3 regions of the Heyndrickxia acidicola genome follow, and region 3 is predicted to be linked to each of the others. Evidence: predicted binding sites of a transcription regulator. Region 3 holds the regulator's gene; each other region holds the start of a gene.
The links. Region 3 encodes LexA, which represses DNA repair genes until DNA is damaged. Its sites were predicted from a motif close to CGAACATATGTTCG; they were not measured.
Positions count from the first base shown of each region.

Region 1: a site for LexA is predicted at 3,355-3,368, ahead of A5N88_RS02145 (Y-family DNA polymerase). Genes of this name have one in related genera too.
Region 2: a site for LexA is predicted at 1,204-1,217, ahead of parE (DNA topoisomerase IV subunit B). Genes of this name have one in related genera too.

Region 1 covers NZ_KV440953.1:465,212-470,014, forward strand. Annotated here, with positions in the region: gene A5N88_RS02130 (FeoA family protein) at 271-504, shown strand; gene feoB (ferrous iron transport protein B) at 501-2,510, shown strand; gene A5N88_RS23990 (FeoB-associated Cys-rich membrane protein) at 2,553-2,732, shown strand; gene A5N88_RS24640 (YqzH family protein) at 3,092-3,244, opposite strand; gene A5N88_RS02145 (Y-family DNA polymerase) at 3,424-4,686, shown strand.
Region 2 covers NZ_KV440953.1:965,207-970,009, reverse strand. Annotated here, with positions in the region: gene A5N88_RS04530 (glycosyl hydrolase family 18 protein) at 1-599, shown strand, start outside; gene A5N88_RS04525 (CoA-binding protein) at 627-1,040, shown strand; gene parE (DNA topoisomerase IV subunit B) at 1,298-3,274, shown strand; gene parC (DNA topoisomerase IV subunit A) at 3,274-4,803, shown strand, end outside.
Region 3 covers NZ_KV440953.1:1,543,385-1,548,187, reverse strand. Annotated here, with positions in the region: gene glnA (type I glutamate--ammonia ligase) at 1-896, shown strand, start outside; gene A5N88_RS07185 (OsmC family protein) at 1,565-1,984, shown strand; gene A5N88_RS24240 (YjcZ family sporulation protein) at 2,045-2,173, opposite strand; gene lexA (transcriptional repressor LexA) at 2,568-3,191, opposite strand; gene yneA (cell division suppressor protein YneA) at 3,414-3,737, shown strand; gene A5N88_RS07170 (YneB family resolvase-like protein) at 3,745-4,404, shown strand; gene A5N88_RS07165 (DUF896 domain-containing protein) at 4,507-4,740, shown strand.

The sequences.
Region 1 (4,803 bases), 1.1 Mb from region 3:
TAGAATACATAAGATTCTTTCTTTACTGTAACCTTTCAGCTGTGCTAAAAGGAGTGTGAAACTTACGTTTCACACGAATGATCTAAAAAACGAGCAGTTTTCAATATAGAATTTTAACAGGCTGCCTAAAAATAAAAAATTATGAAAAATAGGTAAAATACCGAGACTTGGGCAGATTTTCGTGATAAAATAAATTTGTAAATGAGAAAGTTTATCATTCTCAAGTAGAGTATATTTATATAGATAACATTATGGAACGGGGAAGCAAAGATGGCGACTTTATTAGAATTAACAGAAGGAAAAACTGCATGCATTGCCGATCTTTCTCACTTAAATGATTCGTTAAAGCAACGTCTGTTGCATTTTGGGGTTTGTGAAGGTTGTCCAATTCAATTGAAAAACCGGATGCCATTTGGCGGTCCATGTATGGTAGAGTGCCAGGGTCAATTAATTGGTATACGCCAAAAAGACGCAAAAATGATTAGGATTGAAAGTGAACAATGAATACTGCTTTAGTGGGGAATCCCAACACAGGGAAAACCTCTTTATTTAATCATTTAACCGGTTCTTATGAATATGTAGGGAATTGGAGCGGCGTAACCGTAGAAAAAAAGGTAGGCAAATTTAGAGGAATGAGCGGAAGACTTATTGATTTGCCGGGGGTTTATTCCCTTTATCCTTTTTCAAAGGACGAAGCAGTTGTCATCCAGTTTCTTTTGAATGACTCTTTTACAAACCTTATTAATATTGTTGATGCATCACAGCTGGAAAGAAACCTTCACTTAACCATTCAGCTTTTGGAATTCGGAAAACCTATGCTGATTGGACTGAACATGATAGATGTCGCAGAAAGGCGCGGATTACGTATCGATCCTGCTGCACTTTCTCAGCAGTTAAGTGTGCCTGTTGTACCCATTACCGCCCGGAATGGAAAGGGCTGCAGCGAGCTCATCAAAGAGCTGACGGCAAACCAAGTGCCTCATTCCCAGGTCCCGCCCATTCAATACGGACCGGATATTACAAATGGAATTATGAGAATTACTCAGCTGCTGATTGGGAAAAAGCTGGATGTTCCAATACGCTGGCTTGCACTGCAGGTGCTGGAAGGAAATCCTGCTGCCCGGACGTATCTGGAGGATTTTGCAGATCACGGCAAGATCGATGAAATACTGGAAGCTGTAAACAACAGCATAAAAAATAACACGGATTTCCCGTCTGCTTCCCGTTTTATTTTCGAACAGCGAAAAAGATGGATTGAGCAGGTTATTGAAGAAAGCAAGGTCGAATACACCAACTTAAAGCAAAATTGGACAGAGAAAATTGATAAAGTCGTGACAAACCGCTGGCTGGGGATACCCATTTTCCTGCTGTTTATGTATCTCATGTTCACGGCAACCTTTAACTGGATTGGAACCCCTTTGTCTGATACACTTGATGCATTTATATCCGGTCCTGTAAGCGGCTGGATTGAGGCTGGTCTCAAAGCGGTCGGCACAAGCCATTTTATTCGCGATCTGGTGGTGAATGGAGTAGTTGCAGGAGTAGGCGGTGTACTGGTTTTTGTTCCACAGATTTTTATCCTTTTTCTCTTTATATCGTTTTTGGAAGACTCCGGATATATGGCAAGGGTTGCTCTTGTTATGGACCGCGTAATGGAACGTGTAGGACTAAACGGCAAAGCTTTCATTCCCATGATTATCGGGTTTGGCTGTAATGTACCAGGAGTTATGGCTGCACGGACGATTGAACAGCCGAAAGAACGGCTGCTGACGATTCTTTTGACTCCTTTGATGTCATGCTCAGCACGTTTATCCATCTATGCTTTATTTGTAGGCGCCTTTTTCCATAAAAATCAGGCAATCATTGTCCTTTCACTATATGTGCTGGGGATTATAGTTGCGCTTGTATTGGCAAAATTATTTTCGAAAGTCCTGATGAAAAATGATCCTTCCATGTTTGTGATTGAATTGCCTCCATACCGGATTCCTCATGCGGGAACTCTTTGGAGAAGCACATGGGATAAAGGAAAAGGGTTTGTACGCAAAGCAGGAACCTTTATTTTTGGAGGGTCTGTTGCGATATGGCTGCTCTCTTATACGGGACCGGGCGGTTTTGGAGTCGATATGGATCACAGTTTTTTGGCTTTCATTGGCGGAATCCTTGCTCCTGTTCTGGCTCCGCTTGGATTTGGTTTTTGGCAGGCAGGTGCCGCTTTAATACCGGGATTTCTTGCTAAAGAAGTAGTCGTTTCCACTATGAGCATTATTTATCACATGCCGGATACAGCTGCTCTGCAGGGAGCTTTGGGGCATTATTTTACACCGCTTTCAGCCTACAGCTTTCTGGTGTTTGTACTTCTGTATATTCCCTGTGTTGCGACAGTTGCAGCAATACGCAATGAATCGGGTTCGAGGAAATGGACCTGGTTTGGGGTCGGATATTCTCTCGTTATTGCCTATGGTCTTTCTTTGGTGATTTATCAAGGAGGAAAATGGCTATTGGGTTTATAAGTTTTTGCTGCTTGAAAGAAAACGCTGAAAAGGAGCGATAAGATGGCTGCAAGCATTATTCTTGGATTACTTATTTTTGGCTATGCCGCTTTTACTTTATTTAAGTTCTTTAAAAAGAGCAAACAGGGCGCCTGTGCCCATTGCTCCTTACAGGACAATTGCCAGACAGCCTGCAGCACCGTTTTGGACAGCGGGCAGTCTTTACCAAAAAAACATTCATAGGTTTCATATAGTAAAATCCATGCCGGTATTATCCGTGCATGGATTTTTTATTGTACGCTCCAAGCTCATTGAAGCTGCAGATTGTCTGTCTTTTTTATCAATGGCTTTGTAAAGGGTTCTGTTGTTTTTTAGCTCATTCGTGTGAAACTTCCGTTTCACACGCCTTTCAGCTCAGCTGAATAATGAGCTAAAAAACGAGCAGTTTTCAATATAGAATTTTAACAGTTCGGACCATATACATGACGTAATTTATGAGTATCTTACACAGTAGCAGTGCTCAAAAAAAGGAAACGTAAGAAAGCAAAAGCGCCTTGCTCATAGGCGCTGGAGTTATACAGAGATTACATTGGCTAAATACTTTAGTTGCTTGTATCGGGATCTTCCTGTAATGAAGCCAATGCCCGCTTTGAGAGAGTTTCGTATTCTTCTTTGCTTAAAGGGGGCACCTCAAATTCATATTGATATTGCTCAAAGCACTTCCGAATCATTTTTACCGTAAATTGTGTCTGCATTATTTCTTGCTCCGTTCAAAAGTAGCATTCATCCTAACTCCTTTTTATTATACAGGTTTTACTAACGATGGAAAGGAGTAACGGATTTGCAAAAAAAATATGATTGATACAGAACGTATATTCGAATAAAATGAGGAATATAATAAGAACAAAAGTTCGTATCGAGAGGAGTGGATAGTATGGCTGTAGATTATACGGCTATGCCGCAGCACAAAATATTATGTGTGGATATGAAAAGCTTTTATGCGAGCTGCTCTGCAGTCATGCTCGGCTTGGATCCATTGGATTGCTATTTGGCTGTTGTAGGGAATTTGGAGCAGAAAGGAAGCGTAGTGCTGGCGGCATCACCCCGGTTGAAAAAAGATTTTGGAATAAAAACAGGCTCCAGATTATTTGAAATTCCGGATGATCCGAGAATTCATCTGGAGGAAGCAAAAATGGCCTCTTATTTGCGGATTTCCACTGAGATTACGCGTTTATTTAACCGGTATGTACCAAAAGAAGCGATTCACGTATACAGTGTGGATGAAAGCTTTATAAAGGTGGATAAGGCAGACCTTCTGTGGGGCAGTGCAAAAGAAATCGCAGCTCAGATTAAAAACGATTTGGAGCGTGAATTTCAGCTGCCGTGTGCTATAGGTATTGGCCCCAACATGCTTCTTTCAAAGCTGTGTCTTGATCTTGAAGCCAAAAAAGAAGGAATTGCCGAATGGACGTATGCTGATATTCCCGAAAAGCTTTGGCCTATTTCTCCATTAAGAGAAATGTGGGGCATTGGAAGGAGAATAGAGAAAAGGCTGAACCGTATGGGGATTTTTTCAGTCCGTCAGCTTGCCCATTATGATCTAGAAAAACTGGAGGCTGCATTTGGTGTCATGGGCAATCAGCTTTATTACCATGCATGGGGCGTGGATTTATCAGATATAGGAGCTCCTATTATGGAAGGGCAGATCAGCTTTGGAAAAAGCCAAATTTTATTGAGGGATTACAAGAAGGAATATGAAATCAAGCATGTCATTCTTGAAATGTGCGAGGAAGTGGCAAGAAGAGCACGCGCTCATGGCAAGGCCGGAAGAACCATTAGCTTTGGGCTCGGCTACAGTGAATCGGATTTCGGAGGGGGGTTTTACCGCTCCCACACGATTCAGGAGTCAACAAATGTGACAATGGAACTGTATCGCACATGCTTAAAGCTGTTCCGGAAGCATTATACAGGAAGGCATGTCCGGCAAATTTCGATTGCCTTATCCAATATTCAAGATGACAACCTTATACAGCTCAGTTTGTTTGATCCAAACAGGATAAAAGAGCATGAACTCGGTTATGTGGTAGACGGTATTCGGAATCGTTTTGGTTCTGCTTCCTTACTAAGAGCGGTCTCTTATACGGAGGCTGGAACGGCAAGGAAGCGAGCAGCGCTAGTCGGAGGACATAAAGCCTAAGGTACTTTTCGTGGGCTTTGCAGTTATTTGAACTAAAAAATAAGAAAATAAATGATTTTGTATGCAAATTTTGAAGCGTGAAAAGGTACCGTAAAGACGGACAAAAATACTCACCCA
Region 2 (4,803 bases), 580 kb from region 3:
TTGTAACGGAATTTGTCAGAGAAGCAGCTGCCCGTCTGCACCGTGCTAATAAAATCGTTTCCATGAACATCACCTTTAAATCAAAAGGGAACTGGTCAGAATTTTATGAACGTCACGCGCTTTCTGAGTCTGCAGATTACCTGATTGTCATGGCCTATGATGAACATACGAAAACGATTGGAAGTGTCGCTAGTATTCCATGGGTCAGAGATAATGTAAAAGCTCTCCTAAAAGAGGTCCCGGGCGATCGGCTGATACTTGGAATTCCCCTGTATACACGGCTTTGGAAAGAGAATACGCGTAGTGGAGAGATATCATCTGCTGCTCTTACCATGAATCAGGCGAATCAGTGGGTGAAAAATCATAAGCTAAAACCTGATTTGGATAATGACACAGGACAGTATTATATTCAGTATATCGATAAAGCACATAACGAGAAATATAGTATGTGGCTTGAGGATGATTATTCTTTACGGGAGCGCGTCCAGATAGCAGAATTAAGCCATTTAGCAGGCATAGCAGTCTGGTCAAGATATTTTGCCAATGAACAAGCTTGGGCGTCTTTGAAGACATCGCTGGCTGCGTATCACCATCAGTAATTACTATACCAATAGGAGGGCTAATCAATGGCCATTCAAAATCCAGACAAAAATGAAATCAGAAACATCCTTAAGAAAGCCAAACGAATTGCTGTGGTGGGATTAACCAATAATCCAGAAAAAGCATCCTATTACGTTTCTGAAGCGATGCAGAATGCAGGGTACGAAATCATACCAGTCAATCCCAATGAGCAAGAAGTTTTAGGTGTTAAAGCTGTGGCATCTTTAAAAGAGATTGATGGGCACGTAGATATTGTGAATATTTTTAGGCTCCCTGAGTACCTGCCTGAGATTGCAAAAGAATTTGCAGAAATAAATGCAGACGTTTTTTGGGCACAGCTTGGGATAGAAAATGAAGAAGCATACCAATACTTAAAAGACAAGGGATATACCGTTGTCATGAATCACTGTATTAAAGTCGAACACGCTCTCTTGCTTTAAGGATTCAAGCAGTCGTTAAGAACTTTTGCGGCTGCTTTTTTTATGGTGAAACAAAGGATAAAATTGGAATGTAATGAAAAAGTCATTTGCTAAATCAAATTTTAAAGCTAAAATAGTGCATAGATGTTTGTTCGGGTTATGTTATAATAAAGTATTGATGTAACGAACGGATGTTTGTTATTCCTATCTCTAATCATACAAACTGTATTTTGGTTTGGATACAGAGAGAGTTGCGTATTGTTGAAAGGGGAATCTTTGTGGTCAAAAAACAGAACATAATTGAGTATAATGATGATGCTATACAAGTACTGGAAGGTCTGGAGGCTGTACGGAAACGGCCGGGCATGTATATCGGTTCCACGGATTCACGGGGGCTGCATCATCTTGTATATGAAATTGTCGATAATTCTGTTGACGAAGCATTAGCTGGATACGGAGATCATATTATCGTACGAATACATAAGGATAATAGCGTCAGTGTAGAAGATAAGGGGCGAGGAATGCCTACAGGAATGCATAAACTCGGAAAACCGACTACTGAAATCATTTTTACTGTGCTTCATGCCGGTGGTAAGTTCGGGCAAGGAGGATATAAAACAAGCGGGGGCTTGCATGGTGTTGGTGCTTCCGTAGTAAATGCACTTTCAGAATGGGTCGTTGTTACCATTAAACGTGATGGTTTTGTATATGAACAGCGTTTTATCAATGGAGGAAAACCTGAAACGACACTTGAAAAGGTTGGCAAATCAAAGCAAACCGGCACTGCAATTCATTTCAAGCCGGATCCGTCCATTTTTAGTACAACTACCTTTAATTATGATACCTTATGCGAGCGTTTGCGGGAGTCTGCCTTTCTTTTAAAGGGGCTAAAAATTGAAATCATAGATGATCGGAGCGGCGATTCCGAGATTTTTTATTATGAAAATGGCATTGAAGCCTTTGTTGGTTATTTAAACGAAGAAAAGGATGTTCTTCATCCGGTTGTGTTTGTTGAAGGTGAAGCGAATGAAATTGAAGTCGAATTTGCATTTCAATTTAATGACGGTTTTTCTGAAAATATTCTCTCCTTCGTTAATAACGTTCGGACAAAAGATGGCGGGACACATGAGGCAGGAGCAAAAACTGCGCTTACCCGCGTTATGAACGAATATGCACGTAAGGTGAGCTTATTGAAGGAACGGGATAAAAATCTAGAAGGGACAGATATTCGTGAAGGCCTATCGGCTGTAATATCCGTCCGTATTCCCGAAGAGCTTCTGCAGTTTGAAGGGCAGACAAAAGGAAAGCTCGGCACCAGCGAAGCACGTTCAGCTGTAGATGCCGTTATTTCAGAACATTTATCATACTTCCTGGAAGAAAATCCGGAAACAAGTACGTCTTTAATTAGAAAATCCATCAAGGCGGCTCAAGCACGTGAAGCTGCAAGGAAAGCGCGGGAAGAAGCGAGAAGCGGAAAGAAACGAAAAAAATCAGACAGCCTTCTTTCTGGAAAGCTCACCCCGGCGCAAACAAGAAATCCTCAAAAAAATGAGCTCTATCTTGTAGAGGGTGATTCTGCAGGCGGCTCTGCAAAACAAGGCCGTGACCGACGCTTCCAAGCAGTACTTCCGCTTCGTGGTAAAGTCATCAATACAGAAAAAGCAAAACTTCAGGATATTTTTAAAAATGAAGAAATTAATACAATTATTCATACGATAGGTGCTGGAGTAGGGCCGGATTTTAACCTTGAAGATGTGAACTATGACAAAATTATTATCATGACCGATGCCGACACAGATGGCGCCCATATCCAGGTCCTCCTGTTAACCTTCTTTTACCGGTATATGAAGCCGCTGGTTGAAGCCGGAAAAGTTTATATAGCTCTGCCTCCGCTTTATAAAGTAAGCAAAGGAACCGGAAAAAAAGAAACGGTGGAATATGCCTGGACAGAAAATGAATTGCAAGGTGCTATTAAAAAAGTTGGTAAAGGCTACATCCTCCAGCGATACAAAGGTCTTGGAGAAATGAATGCTGATCAATTATGGGAAACCACGATGAATCCCGAAACAAGGACATTGATTCGTGTACGTATAGATGATGCTGCAAGAGCTGAGCGAAGGATTACAACGTTAATGGGTGACAAGGTTGAACCACGGCGAAAATGGATTGAAAGCCATGTAGCTTTTGGTCTAGAGGATGATCAAAATATCCTTGAAAATGAAAACATTATTGTGGAAGAAGGGGGACTTGAATAGTGGAGAGTTTAGAACGTTATCAGGATCTTCCCTTGGAAGAAGTCTTAGGCGACCGTTTCGGCCGCTACAGTAAATACATTATCCAGGATCGTGCCTTGCCTGATGCACGTGACGGGCTAAAGCCTGTACAGCGAAGAATCCTTTATGCTATGCACGTAGAAGGAAATACAGCCGAAAAAAACTTCCGGAAATCAGCCAAAACAGTAGGAAATGTCATCGGTAATTACCACCCTCACGGTGATTCTTCGGTTTATGAAGCAATGGTTAGGATGAGTCAGGACTGGAAAGTGCGAAATGTGTTAATTGAAATGCATGGAAACAATGGAAGTATTGACGGGGATCCGGCTGCAGCAATGCGTTATACGGAAGCAAGACTATCTTCCATTGCATCTGAGCTTCTTCTTGACATTGATAAAGATACAGTTGATTTCATATCGAACTTTGATGATACTTCCAAAGAGCCTACCGTCCTGCCTGCCCGTTTTCCTAATCTTCTCGTAAATGGATCAACAGGAATTTCAGCCGGATATGCAACGGATATTCCTCCTCATCATTTAGGGGAAATCATTGATGGAACCATTATGCGAATGGACAATCCTGAGTGCAGCATTGAAGAATTAATGCAAGTCATTAAGGGGCCTGATTTTCCAACCGGCGGAATTATCCAAGGGGTAGATGGAATAAAAAAAGCCTACGAAACAGGAAAAGGCAAGATGGTTGTCCGTGGCAAAACGAGCATTGAAGATATGCGGGGCGGACGCCAGCAAATTGTCATTACTGAGATTCCATTTGAAGTGAACAAGGCAAATCTCGTCAAGAAAATGGACGAATACAGGCTTGACCGCAAGGTGGAAGGCATAGCTGAGGTTCGTGATGAAACCGACCGTACAGGCCTCCGTATTGTTGTAGAGCTTAAAAAAGATGCAGATGCTGTAGGAGTACTAAATTATTTATTCAAAAATACAGATCTCCAGGTCGCATACAATTTTAATATGGTAGCCATACATAACCGCCGTCCAAAGTTAATGGGTCTAAGTGAGCTATTGGACGCGTATATAGAGCACCAGAAAGAAGTTGTTACAAAACGATCTGAATTCAATTTGAAAAAAGCCGCTGAACGCCAGCATATAGTGGATGGCTTAATCAAAGCCCTCTCCATTCTGGATGAAGTAATTGCTGTCATCCGAGCCTCCAAGGATAAAAGAGATGCAAAGGATAACTTAATTGCAAATTTCCAGTTTACTGAGGCGCAGGCTGAAGCTATTGTGTCGTTACAGCTTTATCGTTTGACCAATACAGACATAACAGCCCTTCAAAAAGAGGCAGAAGAGCTCATGAAAAAAATTGAAGAGCTTACTGCCATATTAGAAAGCGAACGAAAACTAGTCGGCGTTATTAAAAAAGAACTTAAAGAAATTAAGAAAAAATATGCCGACCAGAGAAGAACAGACATTGAAGCAGAAATAGAAGAAATTAAAATCAACTTAGAGGTTATGATTCCAAATGAAGAAGTAATGGTGACAGTTACT
Region 3 (4,803 bases):
CTCTTGAACTTAATGATAATGGCGGTTACTTTGACTTAGCTCCTACAGATCTTGGTGAAAATTGCCGTAGAGATATTGTTTTAGAATTAGAAGAAATGGGATTTGAAATTGAAGCTTCCCATCATGAAGTGGCACCTGGTCAGCATGAAATTGATTTTAAATATGCTGATGCTATTACTGCCTGTGATCAAATCCAAACATTTAAGCTTGTAGTTAAAACCATTGCACGCAAACATGGGTTACACGCAACTTTCATGCCTAAGCCGTTATTCGGTGTGAATGGATCCGGAATGCACTCAAACTTATCTTTATTCAAAGGGAATGAAAATGCATTCTTTGATCCTAAGGGCAATTTAGAACTAAGTGAAACAGCTCATCAATTTCTAGCGGGTATCCTGAAGCATGCTACGAGCTTTACTGCTGTTACAAATCCGACAGTAAACTCATATAAGCGTTTGGTTCCAGGATATGAAGCACCATGCTACGTTGCTTGGTCTGCAAGGAACAGAAGCCCATTAATTCGTATTCCTGCATCCCGCGGCTTAAGTACACGTGTGGAAGTAAGAAGCGTAGATCCAGCGGCAAACCCTTATTTAGCCATGGCGGTATTGTTAAAAGCTGGCCTTGACGGAATTAAGAATAATCTGGAAGCTCCTGCACCAGTTGACCGCAATATCTATGTCATGAATAAGCAAGAGCGTGAAGAAGCAGGTATTACTGACCTTCCTGCTACACTTATCCAGGCTTTGGATAACCTTAAATCCAATGAAGTGATGACTAGTGCACTTGGTACACATATTCTTGATCACTTTGTAGAAGCGAAAGAGATTGAATGGGATATGTTTAGAACACAAGTACATCCATGGGAAAGAGAGCAGTACATGCAGCAATATTAATAGATGGAAGCCTTGGTATATAGTGCCAGGGTTTTTTTCTTTTGTGGGCAGAAAAGAAAGTGGACAGGTTATTTTCATACTGCCCACAAACTGCCCTCATAAAATGAAATTTACTCAACAATTTTAATTATATATTCCTCATATTCATTCATGCTCTTCTCTTCAATTTTTTTAGGTATACAAGCATATACATCTGCTGTAATTTGAATGCTGTCATGTCCAAGAAGTTCATAGGAAAATTTATATCTGCAAATGCAACTAACTCTATAAATAATTATTAGCCAGTAACGAGGAAAATTGAGGATGGGCAACCTTATTCCAAATACACATTTAAAAAAATGAAAGTGCAAATACATGAAATACTTGCTATTTCCGTAAACTAATAATCTTGGCAGGGGCAGATTTTGTATATTTAAGAGTCCTCCTCATATGGGGAGGACTTTGGGGTACAAAAATATGAGCTATGCTAAAATTTCTTTAACATACTTATACATAAACATAATGTGCAAATGTTTTTTGGAAAAGCTGCCTAGCAGCAATAAGCTTGACGGCATCTCCATTTTAATGAAGGAGAAAATTAGAAATATTATGAGTGGTTGTAGAATGGCATGTTAGGAAATAAACTGAATTAAATGACTGAAATACTGTTGAAAGGGGATTGATTATCCATGAAGCTGAGTGTTGAATGGAAAGGAAAAATGGCCTTTGAAGGAAGCACGCCATCAGGACATTTTTTGAAAATGGACGCTTCTCAAGAGGATGGAGGGCAAAACAGCGGGGCAAGGCCAACAGAAATGTTATTAAATGCTCTAGCAGGCTGTACAGGAATTGATATTATTTCTATTTTGGATAAGATGAGGTTAAATGTTTCATCCTTTAGTATGGAAGTAGAAGGAGAACGTGCTTCTGAACACCCCAAACGATTTACGGATATTCATATTCACTATGTACTTGAAGGTGAGCTTCCTGAAGAAAAGGTTCATCGTGCCATCACATTGTCAAAGGAAAAGTATTGCTCGGTTGCACACTCATTAAGTGCCGCCCTTACGATGAGTTATGAAATTAATGGGAAAAAGATAAAAGCTTAGTTTTTGAAGAGCAGCTTTGAAAAAAAACCTCTAATAAAAGTATTAGAGGTTTTCATTACATTAGTTAAAGCAAACAATAGCTCCTACAATGATTAACAAAATGAATAGTACAACGATTAAAGCAAAAGTATTTCCGCCAGTATATGCTGGATAAGCGTAACCATAGTTACATCCGCCAAAGCAGCCCATATGTTACACCACCTTTCTTCTGTTTATACAGTATATGTGCATTTGTCATAAGGGTACTAGGGGAATGCGGATACTTTTATTGTAAAATTTAACTGTAGCTGGTTTCTAAGGATCTTGCGAAATATGATTTGGAGAATTTAATGAAGGCTCTTTTTGTAAGCTTTGTTGCTATTGGACATAGTACTATCATAATAAATATATGTTCAGTATTAAAACTTGTGAAGAGCTTAAGAAAAATTGCTGAGAAGACAGACAACACTGAATAATTCTTTGTACGTAAAGCAACAATCTATACTAAACCAGCTTTAATAAAAAATGTGGAACTATTGTGGAAATAAAAAATCAGGCCTTCTTTAAAGAAGCCTGATTTTTTTTATTAAATTAAAGAACAAAATTAGTGGATGGCCTGTCTATATAAACCGATTACTTTACCAAGAATGGAAACACTGTTTAAAATAATGGGTTCCATGGTGGCGTTTTCAGGCTGTAAGCGGAAGTAATTCTTTTCCTTAAAGAAACGCTTTACAGTGGCTTCATCATCCTCAGTCATCGCCACCACAATATCTCCGTTGTTCGCTGTCTGCTGCTGTCTGACAATTACATAGTCACCATCCAGGATACCTGCATCAATCATACTTTCACCGACAATTTCAAGCATAAAAATGTTTTCGTCAGCTGGAGCAAGTTGTTCAGGAAGCGGAAAGTACTCTTCGACATTTTCTATTGCTGTAATTGGAAGCCCGGCTGTTACCTTTCCAACCAAGGGTACATTCATCACGTTTTGGCGAGGAATGTTATCATGCTCTAAATCTAAGATTTCAATTGCACGCGGCTTCGTCGGATCTCGCCTGATAAGCCCCTTGCTTTCAAGCCTTGATAGATGTCCATGGACAGTTGAACTGGAAGCGAGGCCTACTGCTTCTCCTATTTCACGAACTGAAGGCGGATATCCTTTTGCTTTTACTTCCTGTTTTATGAATTCCAGAATATCCTGCTGCCTCTTTGAAAGTTTTGTCATTTATTACACCCCGTTTTCATAATTAATATGAGAGTCTCTGCCTATGAATCTTTTATTTATAAATACACCTATGTATCTTAGCCAGCTTTATTTTGAATTAATTATAACATGTATATCTGAACAGTACAAACATAAGTTCGAAAAAACTGTTGACTAAAAACAAATGTTCGTATTATACTTTTCTTAACAAAGCGAACATACATTCTCGAAAGGGTGTTTTATATGACTACTTATATTAAGAATTATTCATATGCTATACTTTTTATTGTCATTTCATTTCTTTTTGGAATCTATGTCATATTCTCACTGAATGACGATACTTCCTCCTATGAAAGAGTAGTGGTTAAACAGGGACAGTCTATATGGGAAATTGCATCTATTTATGAAAATGATTATTCTATGTCAACACAACAGTTTATTAAATGGGTACAGGACCATAACAATATTGATAGTGAAACCATTAAAGAGGGGGATATTCTTACCATACCTGTTAAAATGAAAAAAGAATTTAAATTGCAGAACAAATTGGCACTGAAGACGGAGTAAGGACATCATGAATTCAATTATATACTGCAGGGTTAGCACGACAAAGAATACACAGGAAACATCATTGGAAAGGCAGCACGAAGAGCTTGTGGCTGCTGCTGGTAAATGGGGTTTTACAGTGGTAAAAGTAATTAAGGATCAGGCCAGCGGCTATGACCTTGAAAGACAAGGCATCCTTGAAATGCTTGATTATATTAAAGAAGATAATGTACAAGCTGTACTAATTCAGGACGAAACCAGAATAGGGAGAGGCAATGCAAAAATGGCATTGCTGCATGTTTTATATAAAGAAGGAATTAAGGTATACAGTTTAGCGCAAAACGGTGAATTGGAGCTTTCAGATTCTGATTCAATGGTGCTGCAGATTGTCAGCATGGTAGAAGAATATCAAAGAAAACTGCACAATATTAAAATAAAGCGTGGAATGAAAAGAGCGGTTGAAAACGGATATAAGCCTGAAAAAAACCTTAAGGGCCGAGGCAATGAAAACGGAAGAGATAGAAAAGATCTCCCTGTTCAGGAAATTGTCCGGCTTAGGATGAACGGATTAACATTTAACGATATAGCAGCTACTTTAAGAGGCTTTGGTTACAATGTGTCAAAAGCAACTGTTCACAGGAGATATCAAGAATTTATAGACTCCAGGAAGAATGATGATACGCTATAACCATGAGAGGCTTTTTCTTGCGATCTATTCCTTTTTCTAGTAACATTACGATATTCAAAACATTTCCGTTTACGTGTTTATATGTTGAAGGGGGAAGTGAGTATGCTATCTAAGGAAAAATTATCAAGAATCAGCGAATTGTCCCGAAAAGCAAAATCTGAAGGATTGACTCAGGAAGAAGCTAAAGAACAATCCAAATTAAGAAAAGAATACCTAGAGACTTTTCGTTCTTCTATGAGAAATACAATTGAGAATGTGAAGATTATAGATCCGAATGGAGAAGACGTAACGCCTGATAAAATTCGACAAGCACAGGTAAAGAAGAAGTTGCACTAAGATTTTAAAGATATGGTTATTAACGAAAAAAATAGGGTAAAGAAAACTGGAATGCTGGATGAT